DNA from 3 places in the Enterobacter mori genome. Region 2 is predicted to be linked to each of the others. Evidence: predicted binding sites of a transcription regulator. Region 2 holds the regulator's gene; each other region holds the start of a gene.
The links. The regulator Fur, encoded in region 2, represses iron uptake genes when iron is present. The targets are predictions, from matches to a motif close to ATAATAATGAGAACNACTATCAA.

Region 1: N2K86_RS19095 (siderophore-interacting protein) is a predicted target of Fur. The motif match lies at 3,701-3,723, and genes of this name have one in related genera.
Region 3: fes (enterochelin esterase) is a predicted target of Fur. The motif match lies at 1,486-1,508, and genes of this name have one in related genera.

The regions. Positions count from the first base shown of each region.
Region 1 covers NZ_CP104285.1:4,044,110-4,049,997, reverse strand. The annotation lists gene N2K86_RS19110 (methyl-accepting chemotaxis protein) at 1-1,246, shown strand, start outside; gene N2K86_RS19105 (methyl-accepting chemotaxis protein) at 1,574-3,133, shown strand; gene N2K86_RS19100 (PadR family transcriptional regulator) at 3,130-3,624, opposite strand; gene N2K86_RS19095 (siderophore-interacting protein) at 3,772-4,536, shown strand; gene N2K86_RS19090 (DNA repair protein) at 4,537-5,706, opposite strand.
Region 2 covers NZ_CP104285.1:1,293,925-1,299,812, forward strand. The annotation lists gene glnS (glutamine--tRNA ligase) at 111-1,778, shown strand; gene chiP (chitoporin ChiP) at 2,224-3,621, shown strand; gene chiQ (ChiQ/YbfN family lipoprotein) at 3,669-3,995, shown strand; gene fur (ferric iron uptake transcriptional regulator) at 4,138-4,584, opposite strand; gene fldA (flavodoxin FldA) at 4,876-5,406, opposite strand; gene ybfE (LexA regulated protein) at 5,562-5,849, opposite strand.
Region 3 covers NZ_CP104285.1:1,193,346-1,199,233, reverse strand. The annotation lists gene entF (enterobactin non-ribosomal peptide synthetase EntF) at 1-10, opposite strand, end outside; gene N2K86_RS05605 (MbtH family protein) at 7-219, opposite strand; gene fes (enterochelin esterase) at 230-1,429, opposite strand; gene N2K86_RS05595 (TonB-dependent siderophore receptor) at 1,623-3,869, shown strand; gene N2K86_RS05590 (IS110 family transposase) at 4,178-5,203, shown strand.

The DNA.
Region 1 (5,888 bases), 2.0 Mb from region 2:
CTACTGGGTGCGAGCGAACGCCGTACCGATGGTGCGCCACGGGAAAATGACCGGCTATATGTCGATCCGCACAAAAGCGACGGCTGAAGAGATTGCGGCCGTGGAGCCTTTATATAAGGCGCTCAATGAAGGCCGTTGTAAAAAACGTATCCATAAAGGGCTGGTGGTGCGCAAAGGCTGGCTCGGGAAGTTAGCGGCTATGCCGCTGCGCTGGCGGGTTCGTAGCGTAATGGCGGCGCTGTTTGCGGTAATGGCTACCACGCTGGCGTTAACCTCTGCAGGTTGGCCATCGCTAGTGGCTGCTGCCGTCGTGATGGTCGTCGGGACGATGCTGTTCGAGCAGCAGATTGTCCGACCGGTGGAAAATGTCACGCGTCAGGCGCTGAAGGTCGCGACCGGTGAGCGTAATAGCGTGCAGCACCTGAACCGCAGCGACGAGCTGGGGCTGACGCTGCGCGCGATCGGACAGCTGGGGCTGATGTGTCGCTGGTTAATCAATGATGTATCAAGCCAGGTGGTGAGCGTGCGCGATGGCAGCGATAAGCTGGCGCAGGGGAATGACGATCTCAACGACCGTACGCGCCAAACCGTCACCAATGTGCAGCAGACTGTGGCGACGATGAATCAGATGGCCGCCTCGGTACAAAGCAACTCTGAAACCGCTGCCGAAGTCGATAAGCTCTCCGTGGCGGCCAGCAACGCGGCGACCAAAGGCGGAAATGCGATGCAGACGGTGGTGAAAACCATGGATGATATTGCTGACAGCACCCAGCGGATTGGCTCGATCACCTCGCTTATCAATGACATCGCTTTCCAGACCAATATTCTGGCGCTGAACGCGGCAGTGGAAGCGGCACGAGCAGGCGAACAGGGTAAAGGCTTTGCGGTCGTGGCCGGTGAGGTTCGCCACCTCGCCAGCCGCAGCGCCAGTGCGGCCAACGATATCCGTAAGCTGATTGACGCCAGCGCCAGCAAGGTACAGTCCGGCTCCGATCAGGTTCACGCGGCAGGCCGCACTATGGATGACATTGTTGAGCAGGTGAAAAACGTCACGCAGCTTATTGCCCAGATTAGCCACGCCACGTCTGAACAGGCTAGTGGGCTGTCCGAGTTAACCCGGGCCGTTGCCGAACTGGACAGTATCACGCAGAAAAATGCGGACCTGGTAGAGGAGAGCGCGCAGATCTCCGCCATGGTGAAGCACCGTGCGGGACGTCTCAAAGATGCCGTGACCGTGCTCCATTGAGTCAGTAATGTTCCAGAAAAGCCGTTTATGCCACCAGGTATAAACGGCGTTTTAATGTGATTATTTTTAATGTTTATTGTTAATGTAATATTAAATAACTAAAAAATCCGTTCAGTTATTTATGCCTGCCTAAGTCAGTTTTCCCCGATGCTATTTCAGAAATGCCCTCTCCGGTGGTTAAGCAACGATCGATGCGCCAAAATTAATAGACAGTACCTATCCATTGTGATGGTTATGAAATAAAAAAACGATCAAAGTCATAAAGTTAGCGCGTTCGTTACCGATAACAGCGATCGTCTGAGAAATAATCACATCGATGGAGTAAATATGTTCTTACATGACGTAAAGATCGGCACGAAATTATTTCTGGCGTTCGGGTTCTTTATTGTTCTGATGATCGTCAGTGCGAGTGTCTCATTGCTGAGCCTGAATCGGGCGAACAACGGGATGCAGACTATCATTACCCAGGATTATCCAACCACGGTAAAAGCCAACCAGCTAATCGACAACTTCCAGGAATTTATAAGCACGCAGCAGCTTATGCTGCTGGACGAGCAGGGCACCTACACGGGGCAATCTCAGCAGCGTCTGAAAGAGATCAGCGAGCACATTACGGTGCTCCTGGGCGAGCTGAACAACGCGTTGCAGGATCAGAAGTCTCAGCAGGTACTGGCGGATATCCGCAGCGTGCGCCAGCAATATCTGGACTCGCGCTACCGCATTTTGCAGGCGGTGCAGAACAACAACCGTGCGGGCGCTATCCAGGAGATGATGACCAACACCCTCACCGTGCAGCAGGCTTACAAAGCGAAGGTGCAGGCGCTGATCGCCATCCAAAACAATGAGATGCAGAGCGCGGGCGCGCAGGTGGACGGTGATTTCCGAACCAACCGCATGCTGCTGCTCCTGATCACGCTCTTCAGCGTGGCGGCGGGCAGCCTGATCGGCTGGTTTATCGTGCGCTCCATTACCCGTCCGCTGGGCGAAGCGGTGAGCTTTGCTGAAGCCATTGCCGATGGCGATCTGACCGGCAGCATTACGTCTCACGGTAAAGACGAAACCGGCCTCTTGTTGTATGCGCTGATGGAGATGAAAACCCGTCTGCTGGAGATTGTGCAGCAGGTGCAAACCGGCTCGGAAAACATCTCCAGCGCCGCCGCGCAGATTGTTGCAGGTAACCAGGATCTGGCCGCGCGCACCGAAGAGCAGGCCAGTTCCGTCGAGCAGACGGCTGCTTCGATGGAGCAGATCACCGCAACGGTGAAAAACACCGCATCGCACACCGGGGAAGCGACCAACCTCTCTGCCGATGCCGCCACGGTGGTCAAAAACAATGGTGAGATGATGAAACAGGTGACCAGCAAAATGCGCCTGATTAACGAAACATCCAACCGGATGTCCGACATTATCGACCTGATCGACGCCATTGCTTTCCAGACCAATATTCTGGCGCTTAACGCAGCGGTCGAGGCGGCACGTGCGGGAGAGCACGGTCGTGGCTTTGCGGTGGTTGCGGGCGAAGTGCGCCAGCTGGCACAGAAGAGCGCCTCTTCGGCGAGTGAAATCCGCCAGCTGATTGAAAGCTCCACCAGCCAGACCCAGGACGGGATGAACCTGGTCGAAAAAGCCAGCGGGCTGATCAACGGGATGGTCGGCAACGTGGAGGAGATGGACGTGATTCTGCGTGAGATCCGTCAGGCCAGCCATGAGCAGACGGAAGGCATCTCGCAGATCAACAGCGCGATTGGCCTGATTGACGCCACCACCCAGCAGAACTCCGCGCTGGTGGAGGAGTCCGTTGCGGCGGCGGCCTCGCTGAACGAGCAGGCGATGCACCTGAAAGAGCTGGTAAAAGTGTTCCGCGTGAGCGAACGCGCGCTGGCTTAATCCAGCTGGGAGATCTCCAGCGCCGCGCGGTCGATCACCCCGACGATCTGCTTGAGCTGCGCGTCGCTGAGTTCTCCCTGATTCACCTTCAGGTCTAACACCGCTTTGAAGTTATCCAGCGCCCGCTTCATCTGCGGGTTTTTGCGCAGCTGGAAGCCGACGCTGCGCGCTTTGATGCGCACCTGGATCTGTTCCAGCTGTTCCCGGTTTTCATCCAGCCAGTTTTGTCCTTCAGCGGTTATCGCAATTTTCTTGCGGCCGTTCTCTTCTTCCGTAATGGTGATAAACGTCTGATCCTGCAGATAATCCAGGGTTGGGTAGATCACGCCCGGGCTCGGTGTGTAGTTCCCCTGCGTCAGGTTCTCGATCTCTTTGATCAGCTCATAACCGTGGCTGGCATTGCGGGTCAGGATATCCAGGATCACCAGCCGTAGATCGCCGTGGCCGAAAAAGCGCGGTCGGCGTCCGCCGCCATCATGTTCGTGTCGCATAGTGACTCTCTCAATTTGATATATCTAAACTATATCTTAGATATATTCAGATGCAATCTAAAAGATCTTGCATTCCTGGTTAATAGCAATCATTATCATTAAAAAATCAATTTCGATATATCGTATTCATCTGAGAAGGGCATAAAAATGACACCAACCCGTTACCCTCAACGTGTCCGCAATGACCTGCGCTTTCGTGAGCTGAACGTGCTCCGCGTCGAGCGTGTCAGCGCTGGCTTCCAGCGCATTGTTCTCGGCGGTGAGGCGCTGGAGGGCTTTAGCTCCCGCGGCTTCGACGACCACACCAAGGTCTTTTTCCCGGCACCGGGCGCGACCTTTGTTCCGCCCGTTGTCACCGATGAAGGCATCGACTGGGGCGACGGCGTACGCCCGCAGGCGCGTGACTATACGCCACTGTTCGATGAGGAGAAAAATGAGCTGGTGCTGGATTTCTTCGTTCATGATGGCGGCGTTGCCAGCAACTGGGCGGTAGCGGCCAAACCTGGCGACAAACTCACTATCGGTGGGCCACGCGGATCGCTGGTGGTGCCGGAAGATTACGCCTGGCAGCTGTACGTGTGCGATGAATCCGGGATGCCCGCGCTGCGCCGCCGTTTAGAAGGCATCGCAAAACTGCCGGTGCGCCCGGACATTCATGCGGTCGTGACCGTGGGTGACGGATCTTATAAGGACTATCTGGCGCACCTGAGTGAATTCAACCTCACCTGGATTGTGGGCCACAACCCGCAGGCGGTGGCCGATCGTCTGGCGACGCTGGCCGTGCCAGAAGAGGATTACTTTATCTGGCTGACCGGGGAAGGGAAGGTGGTGAAAAACCTGAGCCGCCAGTTTGAAACCGACGCGATTGACCAACAGCTGGTGCGTGCCAGCGCATACTGGCACGCGAAATAGTCAGGCTGCGGACTCCAGCTGCGCTTCGCTCACCTGATGTTCGAGCGAGGCGCGGACCTCATGCAGCGCCTTCTCCTGCTGGGCAAAGTAGGCTTCCATATTGTTCAGCGACGAAACCAGCAGCCAGGATTCTTCTTTCTCCAGTTCCGCCAGCTCGTTCACTAAGGTGTCGATTTGCTCGCGAACCTGCGCCATTTTTTTGCGGATACGCTCCAGATCGTTCAGCCTGTCGCTCGCCATCATTGGCTCAAAGCCCTGCTGCAGACGCGCCACCAGTGAGCGGATCGCTTTCACATCTCCGCGCTGTTTGGCCTGGTTGAGCTGTACCATCATGGTGTTGGCTTCTTCTTTCAGATCGTCTGCCACCAGATCCGGGTGGCACAGCTTGCTCGCCTGACGCCACAGGCGTTTCAGCTCGTTCTGATCCTCTTCCGAGAGATCTTTCCCTTTGCGCAGACGCATTTCGGCATCGTGATGCTGCTCGCGATACTTCTCGTACTCTTCGTTAGCCTCATCGCGCGCCTGGCGCGCGGGCTCTTCTTCACGCGTTAAGCCGCTCTCCAGTTCCAGCGCTTCGGCCAGCAGATTGGCAATCAGGTTGCTTTGCTGCTGTAGCTGTTTACGCGCCTCGGCAGCCTGTACGGAATCGGCCGGGAGATCGCGCCAGCGCTGGGTGAGCGTTGCCAGCACCTCTACCGCCTGCGCCATATAGCGCTGGCAGCGGCGATAATCCTCTTCGCGACGACGCGCCTCCGCCTGCTGACGACGCAGGTTTAGCTCCGCCAGCGTTTTACGCAGGGCGAGGATCTGCTGCATCAGCGGCCCGAGACGGGAGAAATAGAGATCGTTGAACTCATCAAGCTGCTGCACGCGAGCGTTGCGACGGTCAATCAGATCGCGCAGACGCTCCTCTAGCGCCTTCAGCTCCAGCTTGCTGGCAGCCACCTGCGGGTCACGCCACGGAGTCACGGCACGCTGGCCCTGCAGCCATGCGGTGATGGCCCTGATAGCTGCGGTGTAGTTCTTCTGCTCAAGCGCCACGACGATTGCCTGTAGCTCCTCGTCAAACGCTTCATTTTTCAGCCGCGTCAGCTGGCTCTGGATGATGTCGTCATCTTCCAGTTCGATGGCATTTTTTATGATTTCTAGCCGTTTGATCGGTGTGCTCATGATGCCTTTCGCTTTGGCGCTTAAGTATTTGAGTTAAGGATAGTTGTTGTAAAAGCTACAGGAAATAATACACACGGATGATGATCGGCGCGATAAGGGATTTCTTTAATCTTGCTTCAGATTTACCCCTGCAAAAATCTGAAAATGCGCCAGAAATATCCTTATTCTCTTTGCTGATATTT
Region 2 (5,888 bases):
GCAGCAAATGCCCCCATTATTTTCTCAAGAGACGTTTTAAGGGTTGTCACTACGTCCGGGTTATAAGATCATATGCCGTTATACGTTGTTTACGCTTTGAGGAATCCACGATGAGTGAGGCAGAAGCCCGCCCGAGTAACTTTATTCGTCAGATCATCGATGAAGATCTGGCCAGTGGTAAGCACACCACAATTCATACCCGCTTCCCGCCGGAGCCGAACGGCTACCTGCATATTGGGCATGCAAAATCTATCTGCCTGAACTTTGGTATTGCGCAAGACTATCAGGGCCAGTGCAATCTGCGTTTCGATGACACTAACCCAGTAAAAGAAGACATCGAATACGTTGAGTCCATCAAGAACGACGTGCAATGGCTGGGTTTCAGCTGGTCTGGCGATATCTGCTACTCCTCTGACTATTTCGATCAGCTGTACGCTTACGCGGTTGAACTGATCGGCAAAGGTCTGGCGTACGTTGACGAACTGTCTGCAGATGAGATCCGTGAGTACCGCGGTACGCTGACCGCGCCGGGCAAAAACAGCCCATACCGCGATCGCAGCGTGGAAGAGAACCTGGCGCTGTTTGAAAAAATGCGTGCCGGTGGCTTCGAAGAAGGCAAAGCGTGTCTGCGTGCCAAAATCGACATGGCGTCTCCGTTCATCGTGATGCGCGATCCGGTGCTGTACCGCATCAAGTTTGCGGAACACCACCAGACCGGTAACAAGTGGTGCATCTACCCGATGTACGACTTCACCCACTGCATCAGCGATGCGCTGGAAGGCATTACGCACTCTCTGTGTACGCTGGAGTTCCAGGACAACCGTCGTCTGTACGACTGGGTGTTGGATAACATCACCATTCCTGTGCATCCGCGTCAGTACGAGTTCTCTCGTCTGAACCTGGAATACACCGTGATGTCCAAGCGTAAGCTGAACCTGCTGGTGACCGACAAGCACGTTGAAGGCTGGGATGACCCGCGTATGCCGACCATCTCCGGTCTGCGCCGTCGTGGTTATACCTCCGCGTCTATCCGCGAGTTCTGCAAACGTATTGGTGTCACCAAACAGGACAACACCATTGAGATCGCATCTCTGGAGTCCTGCATTCGCGAAGACCTGAACGAAAACGCTCCGCGCGCGATGGCGGTGATCGACCCGGTTAAACTGGTTATCGAAAACTACCCGCAGGGCGAGAGCGAGCTGGTGTCTATGCCTAACCATCCGAGCAAGCCGGAGATGGGCACCCGCGACGTGCCGTTCAGCGGCGAGATCTGGATCGATCGTGCTGACTTCCGCGAAGAAGCGAACAAGCAGTACAAGCGTCTGGTGCTGGGTAAAGAAGTCCGTCTGCGTAATGCGTACGTGATTAAAGCTGAGCGCGTTGAGAAAGATGCAGAAGGTAACATCACCACCATCTTCTGTTCTTACGATGCAGAAACGCTGAGTAAAGATCCTGCTGATGGTCGTAAGGTGAAGGGCGTTATTCACTGGGTGAGCGCGACGCATGCGCTGCCTGTCGAAATCCGCCTGTACGACCGTCTCTTCAGCGTGCCTAACCCAGGCGCGGCTGAAGATTTCCTGGCGACCATTAACCCGGAATCACTCGTTATCAGGCAGGGTTACGCTGAGCCGTCCCTGAAAGCGGCTGAAGCGGGTAAAGCGTTCCAGTTCGAGCGTGAAGGTTACTTCTGCCTGGACAGCCGTTATAGCACCGCAGAAAAACCGGTATTTAACCGTACCGTCGGCCTGCGTGACACCTGGGCTAAGATCGGCGAATAATATTGCTGCTCTGGTCAAGGAGAGACAAACGCCGCTTATTGCGGCGTTTTTTTTATTTATGATCATGGTATTAAGCCAGGGCTTAAAGATAAGCCGCTAAAATATTAGGTCAATGTGGTGCTACTTATTTTTCTAAAAAAAGTTTGTACTTCTCCGAAATACAAAAAGGATGAAAAATAAACAGTAAGTGCCTGCGCTACCCGCTGAAATTTCTGATATTTCCCCGCCAATCCTCGCTCTCCTCTAAATGTTACAAAGCACTACGAATTATGTGCACTTCGTCATAATCCTGACTTTTGCCCACGGAAAAGCATTGATAATTCGCGTCGCGAAAAATAACCTAAAGGCGGTAGTTAATTCGAGGGTATTTCTAACTACCCCTGACCTTTTGGTCTTTTATATTTTCGCCGTTGAGGCGTTTTAATTCGTCAAAGAGGAATAATCTATGCGTACGTTCAGTGGCAAACGTAGTGCGCTGGCGCTGGCTATCGCCGGTGTGACAGCAATATCGGGCCTGGTGGTAGCACCAGAGGCAAAGGCCGCGGGTTTCATCGAAGATTCTACCCTCACGGGCGGTATTTATTACTGGCAGCGTGAGCGTGACCGTAAAGACGTCACTGAAGACAAATACAAAACCAACCTTTCTCACTCCACCTGGAACGCTAACCTGGACTTCCAGTCAGGCTATGCCGCGGATATGTTCGGTCTGGATATTGCTGCCTTCACCGCCATTGAAATGGCTGAAAACGGCGACAGCGGACACCCGAACGAAATCGCCTTCTCCTCCAGTAACAAAGCGTATAAAGAAGACTGGTCTGGCGATAAAAGCGGTGTCAGCCTGTACAAGGCAGCAGCGAAATTCAAATACGGCCCGGTGTGGGCACGTGGGGGCTATATTCAGCCAACCGGTCAAACACTGTTAGCGCCGCACTGGAGCTTTATGCCGGGTACCTACCAGGGCGCGGAGGCCGGGGCTAACTTTGACTACGGCGATGCGGGTGCGCTGAGCTTCTCCTATATGTGGACCAACGAGTACAAAGCACCGTGGCACATTGAGATGGACAAGTTCTACCAGAACGATAAGAAAACCAAAGTCGATTACCTCCACTCGCTGGGCGCGAAATACGACTTCAAAAACGATCTGGTCCTGGAAGCTGCATTTGGTCAGGCGGAAGGTTATATCGATCAGTATTTTGCTAAAGCCAGCTACAAATTTGATATTGCAGGCAGCCCGCTGAGCACCAGCTACCAGTTCTACGGCACGCGCGATAAAGCCAGCAATGGCACCGTTAACGATATCTATGACGGCACTGCATGGCTGCAGGCGCTGACCTTCGGCTACAAAGTGGGCCAGGTTGATTTACGTCTGGAAGGGACATGGGTGAAGGCTGAAGGGCAGCAGGGCTATTTCCTGCAGCGTATGACGCCAACCTATGCGTCCTCAAATGGTCGTCTCGATATCTGGTGGGATAACCGCTCTGACTTCAACGCCGACGGCGAAAAAGCCGTGTTCTTCGGTGCAATGTATGACCTGAAAAACTGGAACCTGCCGGGTTGGGCTGTGGGGGCATCTTACGCTTACGCCTGGGACGCAAAACCTGCAGATATGGCGACACCGGACGCGTACTACGATCCAAACTATCGTCTGAAAGAGTCTTCTTACAGCCTGGATGCGATCTACACCCTGCAGGATGGACGTGCAAAAGGGACGATGTTCAAACTGCACTTCACGCAGTATGACAACCACTCCGATATCCCGAGCTACGCGGGCGGTTACGGCAACATCTTCCAGGATGAACGTGACGTGAAATTCATGGTCATCGCGCCATTCACTATCTTCTGATGAACACACCGGTGGGCAATGTCCCGCCGGTATGGAGACTGCACATGATGAAAAAAATCGTAATCGTCGCGTTGCTGGCATCAGGGCTGGTGGCGTGTGCTCAGACTGAGGCACCAAAAGAAGATTCCCGCCTGAAGGAGGCCTATAGCGCCTGTATCAATACAGCGGAAGGGTCGCCGGAGAAAATCGAAGCCTGCCAGAGCGTGCTGAACGTGCTGAAGAAAGAGAAAGCGCATGAGCAGTTTGCGACGCAGGAAAACGTCCGCGTGATGGATTACCAGGCCTGCATTCAGGCGCGTAAAACCGGTAACGATCAGGAAGTGGCGAAGCGTTGCGATAAGATTTGGAGCGAGATTCGCAGTAACAATAAATAAGTTGCTTTACGCCCGGTGGCGCTGCGCTTACCGGACCTACAAAGGTGTCATAGCCCGTAGGCCCGGTAAGCGCAGCGCCACCGGGCTTTTTTGCGCAAAAAAAAAGCCAACCTTACGGCTGGCTCAGAGTATAAACACGATATTATTTCGCGTCGTGCGCGTGGTCGTCTTCGCGGCAATCGCCTTCAGCACAATGACCGTACAGGTACAGGCTGTGGTTGGTCAGGCGAATCCCATGACGAGCGGCGATTTCACGCTGGCGTGATTCGATGGAATCATCGCTGAATTCAATAACCTTGCCACAATCGAGGCAGATCAGGTGATCGTGATGATGCTGCTGGGTCAGCTCGAAAACGGATTTACCGCCCTCGAAGTTATGACGGGTAACAATGCCCGCGTCATCGAACTGGTTCAGCACACGATACACGGTTGCCAGCCCAATCTCTTCACCCATGTCGATAAGACGTTTGTAGAGGTCTTCCGCACTGACATGGTGATTGTCTGGCCCCTGAAGCACTTCAAGGATTTTTAACCGAGGAAGCGTTACTTTCAGGCCAGCCTTCTTTAATGCGGTATTGTTGTCAGTCATGCGGAATCTGTCCTGTTGCTAAACGATTCACTTCTAAAGAAGAAGTGACAGAAAATGCACTTGGGATATTGCGTCTCATTATAGAACTGCCATGGCTAAATGAAAACTGCAAGTCTCAAGCAAAGTATGCTTATAAAAACGTGGTATCACCAACAAACTTGTTCGATGGCATCCACTTTTTACCAGGGGGATATTGTACAGGTCTGAACGAAAAAGTTAAAAGTTTGTAGCAATTAATTTAATCGGTTTTACCTGGTAAACGGGCGCAACCGGAGTTGCGCCACCGTGAAATCAGGCGTTAAGAATGTCGTCGAGGTTCAGTTCTTCGCGAACCTGCTTAACCCATTTCTCAACGCGTTCAGCGGTCAGTTCCGGCTGACGGTCTTCGTCGATGGCCAGGCCGACAAAGTGGTCGTCATCTGCCAGGCCTTTAGAGGCTTCAAAGTGGTAACCCGCCGTTGGCCAGTGGCCCACGATAGCAGCACCGCGCGGTTCAATAATGTCGCGGATGGTGCCCAATGCGTCACAGAAGTATTCTGCGTAGTCTTCCTGGTCGCCACAACCGAACAGCGCGACCAGCTTACCGTTGAAGTCAACTTCTTCCAGGGTTGGGAAGAAATCGTCCCAGTCACACTGCGCTTCACCGTAGTACCAGGTCGGGATACCCAGCAGCAGGATGTCATAGCCTTCGAGATCTTCTTTGCTGCTCTTGGCGATGTCGTGCACATCGGCAACGTCTTTACCGAGCTGTTTTTGAATGTTTTTTGCGATATTTTCGGTATTGCCGGTATCACTGCCGAAGAAAATGCCGATGATTGCCATGAGTAAAATAACCTCTTGAAACTTAATGGTATGGTGGCGCAATTTGTCCACGGATAAGGGCAATAATAGCAGAACAGGCAACCCCGCGGAAACTGCTATCGCGCAGGACTGCACTCTGTGCTACATGAAAAGGGTCATAAAGGGGATTTTCAGACTTATGCCTTGCTGCGCAATGTCTCAAGTTGAGTAATTAACATCTCTTCAATCAGTTCGCTGCGGCTGATGTTACGCGCCTCGGCCAGCTCATTCAGTGCATCGACAGCATCGGCGTTCAGCTTCAGTTCGACACGCTTAAGCCCACGATTTTTATCGCGTTTAAGCTGGTTGCGTTTATTAATACGCAGCTGTTCATCGCGCGAGAGCGGATTCGTTTTCGGTCGTCCCGGTCGACGCTCATTCGCGAACAGATCTAGTGTCGTACGGTCCGTTTGTTCTTTGGCCATGATTCTGAGACTTCGGGGGAAATACGCCGCCCTGCTAAT
Region 3 (5,888 bases), 100 kb from region 2:
GACGGTTCATGCGCTTCCCTCCGCAAAATGGGACGGAACAAGCGTTTGCCAATGCCCGGCAAGCCACTGCTGGCACGCCTCCTGGGACTGCGGCTCGCAGACAACGCGCCAGCCTGCGGGCAGTTCGCACTGCTGCGGCCACAGGCTGTACTGCCCCTGGTCGTTTTGCAAAATGGCGAACTGTCCCTGCGGATTATCGAAAGGATTGCTGAATTCCATACAGACTCCGTTAGTGAATAAGCGGCTGCCAGAGGGTCATTAGCCCCTGCGTCAGCCCACCGCGCCAGCAAAGCGCATCGTGTCCGCCGTCAACCTGACGCCAGATAACCGGCTGCTGAGTGTGTAGTTCGGCGAGGAGCGCCTGGTTTGCGCGCAAGATAAGCGGCTCGTTGCGCCCGGCCTCAAGGACGATGCGCAGCCCGCGAGCGTTTTTTTCACCCGCTTTGAGTTGTTCGATGAGCAGCCCGCCCTGCTGCGCGCCGCGGTGCGGCCACCAGTAGGATCCGGACTGGCTGAGGATGCAGCCAAAACGCTGCGGCCAGTTGAGGCCCGCATAGAGGGAAGAGAGCCCGCCGAAGCTCTGGCCCGCCACCAGGGTATGGTCGGCGCGGTCGCTGAACGAGGCGGTTTTTTTCACAAGGGGAAGGAGTTCTTCCTGCACCGCCAGCCAGAAATCGGGATTACAGGGCAGTTCCCGGCTGCGATGTTCTGTGTCGATCACATCAATTAAGACGTAGACCGCAGGCGGCAGTTTGCCGTCATGGGTCAGCGACGCCAGCGCAGGCCAGACGGGCATGCTTTCGGCCCAGAACTGTCCGTCGAGCAGCACCGCCAGCGGGCGCTCGGGGCTGTCATCTCCGGTGGTAAAAATCCACACGCGGCGCCGGTTGTTCAGACGTGCACTGTTCCACTCAATGCAGACAGGCGGCTGATACGGCGTATCGGGACGATCCCAGCCCGGCTGCTCGGGCGCGTCCGGCATCTCCAGCGCCGAGACGGCGTGACCGCGCCCGCCGCGCCAGCTCTGCGGGTTCAGCGGGTCGGCCACCGCCTGCGGCAGCAGCCTGCGCCAGCCTTCGCGCAGCGCCATGCGGTCCGGCTGCTCGCCTTCAAACACTGCGCTGGCAAAATCGTTTTCGTTGCTGGAGGGGATAAAACAGTAGCTGCCGCGCCATTCGGGGCTGAACTCGCCCTGCCACTGCCAGACATCGGTATCCGGAATGCGCTCAAGAGATTGCGGACGGGCATTTTGATGATGATCGGTCACGCCGGTGATGTAGAGCCAGACGCGTTTTACCGTTGACGTTTTCTGGGTTCCTGCCGGGTCACGCCACCAGAAGGTGACGCGATAGCTCGCCTTCAGACGTTCCCATTCTGGCCCGTTTTTCGACTGCCACCAGGCTTCACTTCCGGTTGTTAACGCCGTCACCCTTATAACCCCATGTTTAACAGTATTTTTTTGTTTCAGAACAAATTTTATTGATAATATTATTGATAACTATTTGCATTTGCAATAGCGTAGTGCCCGCGCTGTGGGAAGCGCGCTCATAAAATAACCATGTCGCCTCCTCTCCCGATCGGGAATGGAGCCCGGGGATGCGGCGCGAAAAGCAGGACGTACAATGAATAAGAAGATTCACTCCCTGGCCTTGCTGGTCAATTTGGGGATTTACGGCATTACGCTGCCAGCCCTGGCAGATGACAATACCGCCGCCACCACAGCGCAGCACGAAGATACGATGGTGATCACCGCCGCCGAGCAAAACCTGCAGGCGCCGGGCGTATCGACCATCACCGCCGATGAAATCCGCAAAAACCCGCCCGCGCGGGACGTGGCTGAAATCATTCGAACCATGCCGGGCGTTAACCTGACCGGGAACTCCACCAGCGGTCAGCGCGGGAACAACCGTCAGATTGACATTCGCGGCATGGGCCCGGAAAACACCCTGATCCTGATCGACGGTAAGCCGGTGACCAGCCGTAACTCCATCCGCCTGGGCTGGCGCGGCGAGCGTGACACCCGCGGCGATACCGGCTGGGTGCCGCCGGAGATGATCGAACGCATCGAAGTGATCCGCGGCCCGGCCGCCGCGCGCTACGGCAACGGCGCGGCCGGCGGCGTGGTGAACATCATCACCAAAAAATTCGACGACCAGTGGCACGGCTCCTGGAACACCTACCTGAACGCGCCAGAGCATAAAGACGAAGGTTCCACCAAGCGCACCAACTTCAGCCTGAGCGGCCCGCTGGGCGGTGACTTCAGCTTCCGTATGTTCGGCAACCTGGACAAGACCCAGGCCGACGCGTGGGACATCAACCAGGGCCACCAGTCTGACCGTACCGGCGCTTACGCCAACACCCTGCCCGCAGGCCGTGAAGGTGTGGAAAACAAAGACATCAACGGCGTGGTGCGCTGGGACTTCGCGCCAATGCAGTCGCTTGAGTTTGAAGCGGGCTACAGCCGTCAGAACAACCTGTACGCAGGCGACACGCAGAACACCAACAACGACAACGCGCTGGTGAAGAAAAACTACGGTAAAGAGACTAACCGTATCTACCGCCAGAACTTTGCGGTGACCTGGAACGGCGGCTGGGATAACGGCATTACCACCAGCAACTGGGCGCAGTACGAACATACCCGCAACTCCCGCCTGGGCGAAGGGCTGGCGGGCGGTACGGAAGGCCTGTTCAACAGCAATAAATTCACCGACACCGACCTGGCCGACGTGATGCTGCACAGCGAAATCAACCTGCCGATTGATTTCATTGTGAACCAGAACCTGACGCTGGGCACCGAGTGGAACCAGCAGCGCATGAAGGACTCGACCTCCTTCACGCAAACCCAGCAGGGCGGCACCATCCCGGGCATGAGCGAAGACCGTAGCCCGTACACTTCAGCGGAGATCTTCTCCCTGTTCGCCGAAAACAACATGGAGCTGACCGACAGCACCATGCTGACTCCAGCCCTGCGCTTCGACCACCACACCATCGTCGGCAACAACTGGAGCCCGTCGCTCAACCTCTCGCAGGGGCTGGGAGATGACTTCACGCTGAAGATGGGGATCGCGCGCGCGTACAAAGCGCCAAGCCTGTACCAGACCAACCCGAACTACCTGCTCTACAGTAAAGGCCAGGGCTGCTACGCCAGCTCCGACGGCGTGGGCTGTTACATGATGGGTAACGACGATCTGAAGGCCGAAACCAGCATCAACAAAGAGATTGGTCTGGAGTGGAAACACGACGGCTGGCAGGCGGGCGTGACCTGGTTCCGTAACGACTACCGCAACAAGATTGAAGCGGGCTATGCGCCAATTGGTCAGACCTCCACCGGTAAAGTCACGACCGATATCTACCAGTGGGAAAACGTGCCGAAAGCGGTGGTTGAGGGTCTGGAAGGCTCCCTGAACGTACCGGTCAGCGACACCATTAACTGGACCAATAACATCACCTACATGCTGCAGAGCAAGAACAAGGAGACCGGCGATCGTCTGTCGATCATTCCTGAGTACACGCTGAACTCAACCCTGAGCTGGCAGGTGCATCAGGACGTGTCGCTCCAGTCGACCTTTACCTGGTACGGCAAGCAGCAGCCGAAGAAGTACAACTACAAAGGTCAGCCGGTGACCGGGTCTGAGAAAGACGAAGTCAGCCCGTACAGCATCGTGGGCCTGAGCGCGACCTGGGACATGACCAAAAACGTCAGCCTGACCGGCGGCGTAGATAACGTCTTCGACAAGCGCCAATGGCGCGCGGGTAATGCCCAGACCACGGGTAATACCACGACGGGCGCGTATATGTACGGTGCCGGTGCCTACACGTATAATGAACCGGGTCGAACCTGGTATATGAGCGTGAATACGCGATTCTAGGTAAAAGCAAAACGGCAACCTCGTTGCCGTTTTTAATGTTTGCTCCCTCTCCCCGTGGGCTGAGGAATCCCCATTAATTTTTTTTACCTGAAGCGATTAATGTTGCATCAGAAAAATTAATGACTTACAGCGACGCCCTGGTCCGGCTGTAAATCGCTGAGGCGTTTCCTGTAGGCCGGGGCGAGGCGCATGGATGCGCCGAGAGGGCGGGCTTTACAGGGATAATGAGATGGACGCTCCAGATTTTGCGGTATCAAAGTACCAGACTGGATCGTTGCAATACGTCCTGAAAAATGAGGAGCGTCCACATGAAAGTATCAACTCTTGGTATCGACCTGGCAAAGAACGTTTTTCAGCTTCATGGTGTCGATCACGAAGGCCATACGGTTTTACGTAAGAAGCTGACCCGGGCTAAATTCGTTCAGTTTGTCATTCAACTGGAACCTTGCCTGATTGGCATGGAGGCCTGCTCGTCCAGCCATCATTTTGCACGATTATTCAGTCGTCACGGCCATGAGGTAAAACTCATCCCTCCGCAATATGTGAAGCCTTATGTGAAAACGAATAAGACGGATGCAGCAGATGCTGAAGCTATCTGCGAAGCGGTAACCCGCCCGAATATGCGTTTTGTGCAGATAAAAACCGAAGAGCAGCAGGCCGTTTTAGCGTTACACACTGAACGGGGAATACTTATCCGTGAGCGCATCGCCTGCTCTAACAGCTTAAGAGCTACACTTGCTGAGTTTGGTATTACGATGGCGACCGGGCAAAGTCATCTGATCTGTGAGCTGCCGGCCATTCTGGAGGACGCCGACAATGGGTTATCTCCCTTTGTCAGAGCCAGTATCCTCAGGCAGGCTAAACATATCAGGGCACTTGAGGAGCAGATAAAAGAGGTAGAAGAGGCCCTGGCCTCCTGGTATAAAACACAGGCGGCCTGCCAGAGACTGGCAAAAATCCCTGGGGTGGGCATGCTAACGGCCACGTATGTGGTAGCAGCAGTGGGTAATGCCCGACAGTTCAGTACTGCAAAACAGTTCGCCTCATGGCTGGGGCTGACACCAAAAGAACATTCCAGTGGCGGTAAACAGCAACTGGGCGGGATAAGCAAACGTGGAGATGGATATTTCCGATACCTTCTGGTTCACGGCGCACGGGCACTTACTGCCTGGGTCAACCGGAAAGGCTCAGTTGAGGAGAATGCCTGGCTTCAGGGATTGCTTGAGCGGAAGCACTACAATGTTGCAGTTGTCGCGATGGCGGCAAAAACAGCGAGGATCATGTGGTCAATGTTGGCACACAATACTGAATATCAACCTCGCCAGCCCGCCTGACACAAGGTCAGTCAATCTGACGAGGTGCTGAAAAATGAGTTAACGTCCTGGTATGTGCAGGTGACTTCAGAAGATGGCAAAACAGGTAAGACCGCAGGCAGGATACACCGAGAGGTAACAAGGGCAAGTTAGCCCGTAGAGGATGATTGGTACCTGCCTGGCGGATTTCATCATGGTTCGGGATAAAAAATCCCATCAGAAACCGGATATATGGCTGCACCTACCCGTTTTATTACCGAACTGAAGAAAACATTGCATTCCGGGAGCGTCCATATACGTTACCTCCGCCCGTCCCCGACAAGCCGGAAGGAATAAGCCGAAGGCACCGCGAAGCGGCGATTTACCGCCGGGAGCCCGGGTCGCCAGGGCGGCGGCGATTGCAGATTGAGCCGCCCTGGCACGTTCACAGGTCATGTTCTTACAGAGTAGCAAGGAGCATAAAGTGAACGGAATGACCACCAGAGCCGTATGTTCCCCCTCACCCCAGCCCTCTCCCTCAAGGGAGAGGGGGTCGTCCGTGCTGGTATTATTTTGTGGGGATCCATCAGCCCCGTGGGAGAAGACCGGGGTGAGGGCATCAGATCGCATATCCCCCTTCATCTGAAAGTTTACTTTCGCCCCTTCAAATAAAAGTCTACATTTATAAATCTGATATAATTCGTTGTGTTTACATTGCCATCAACCG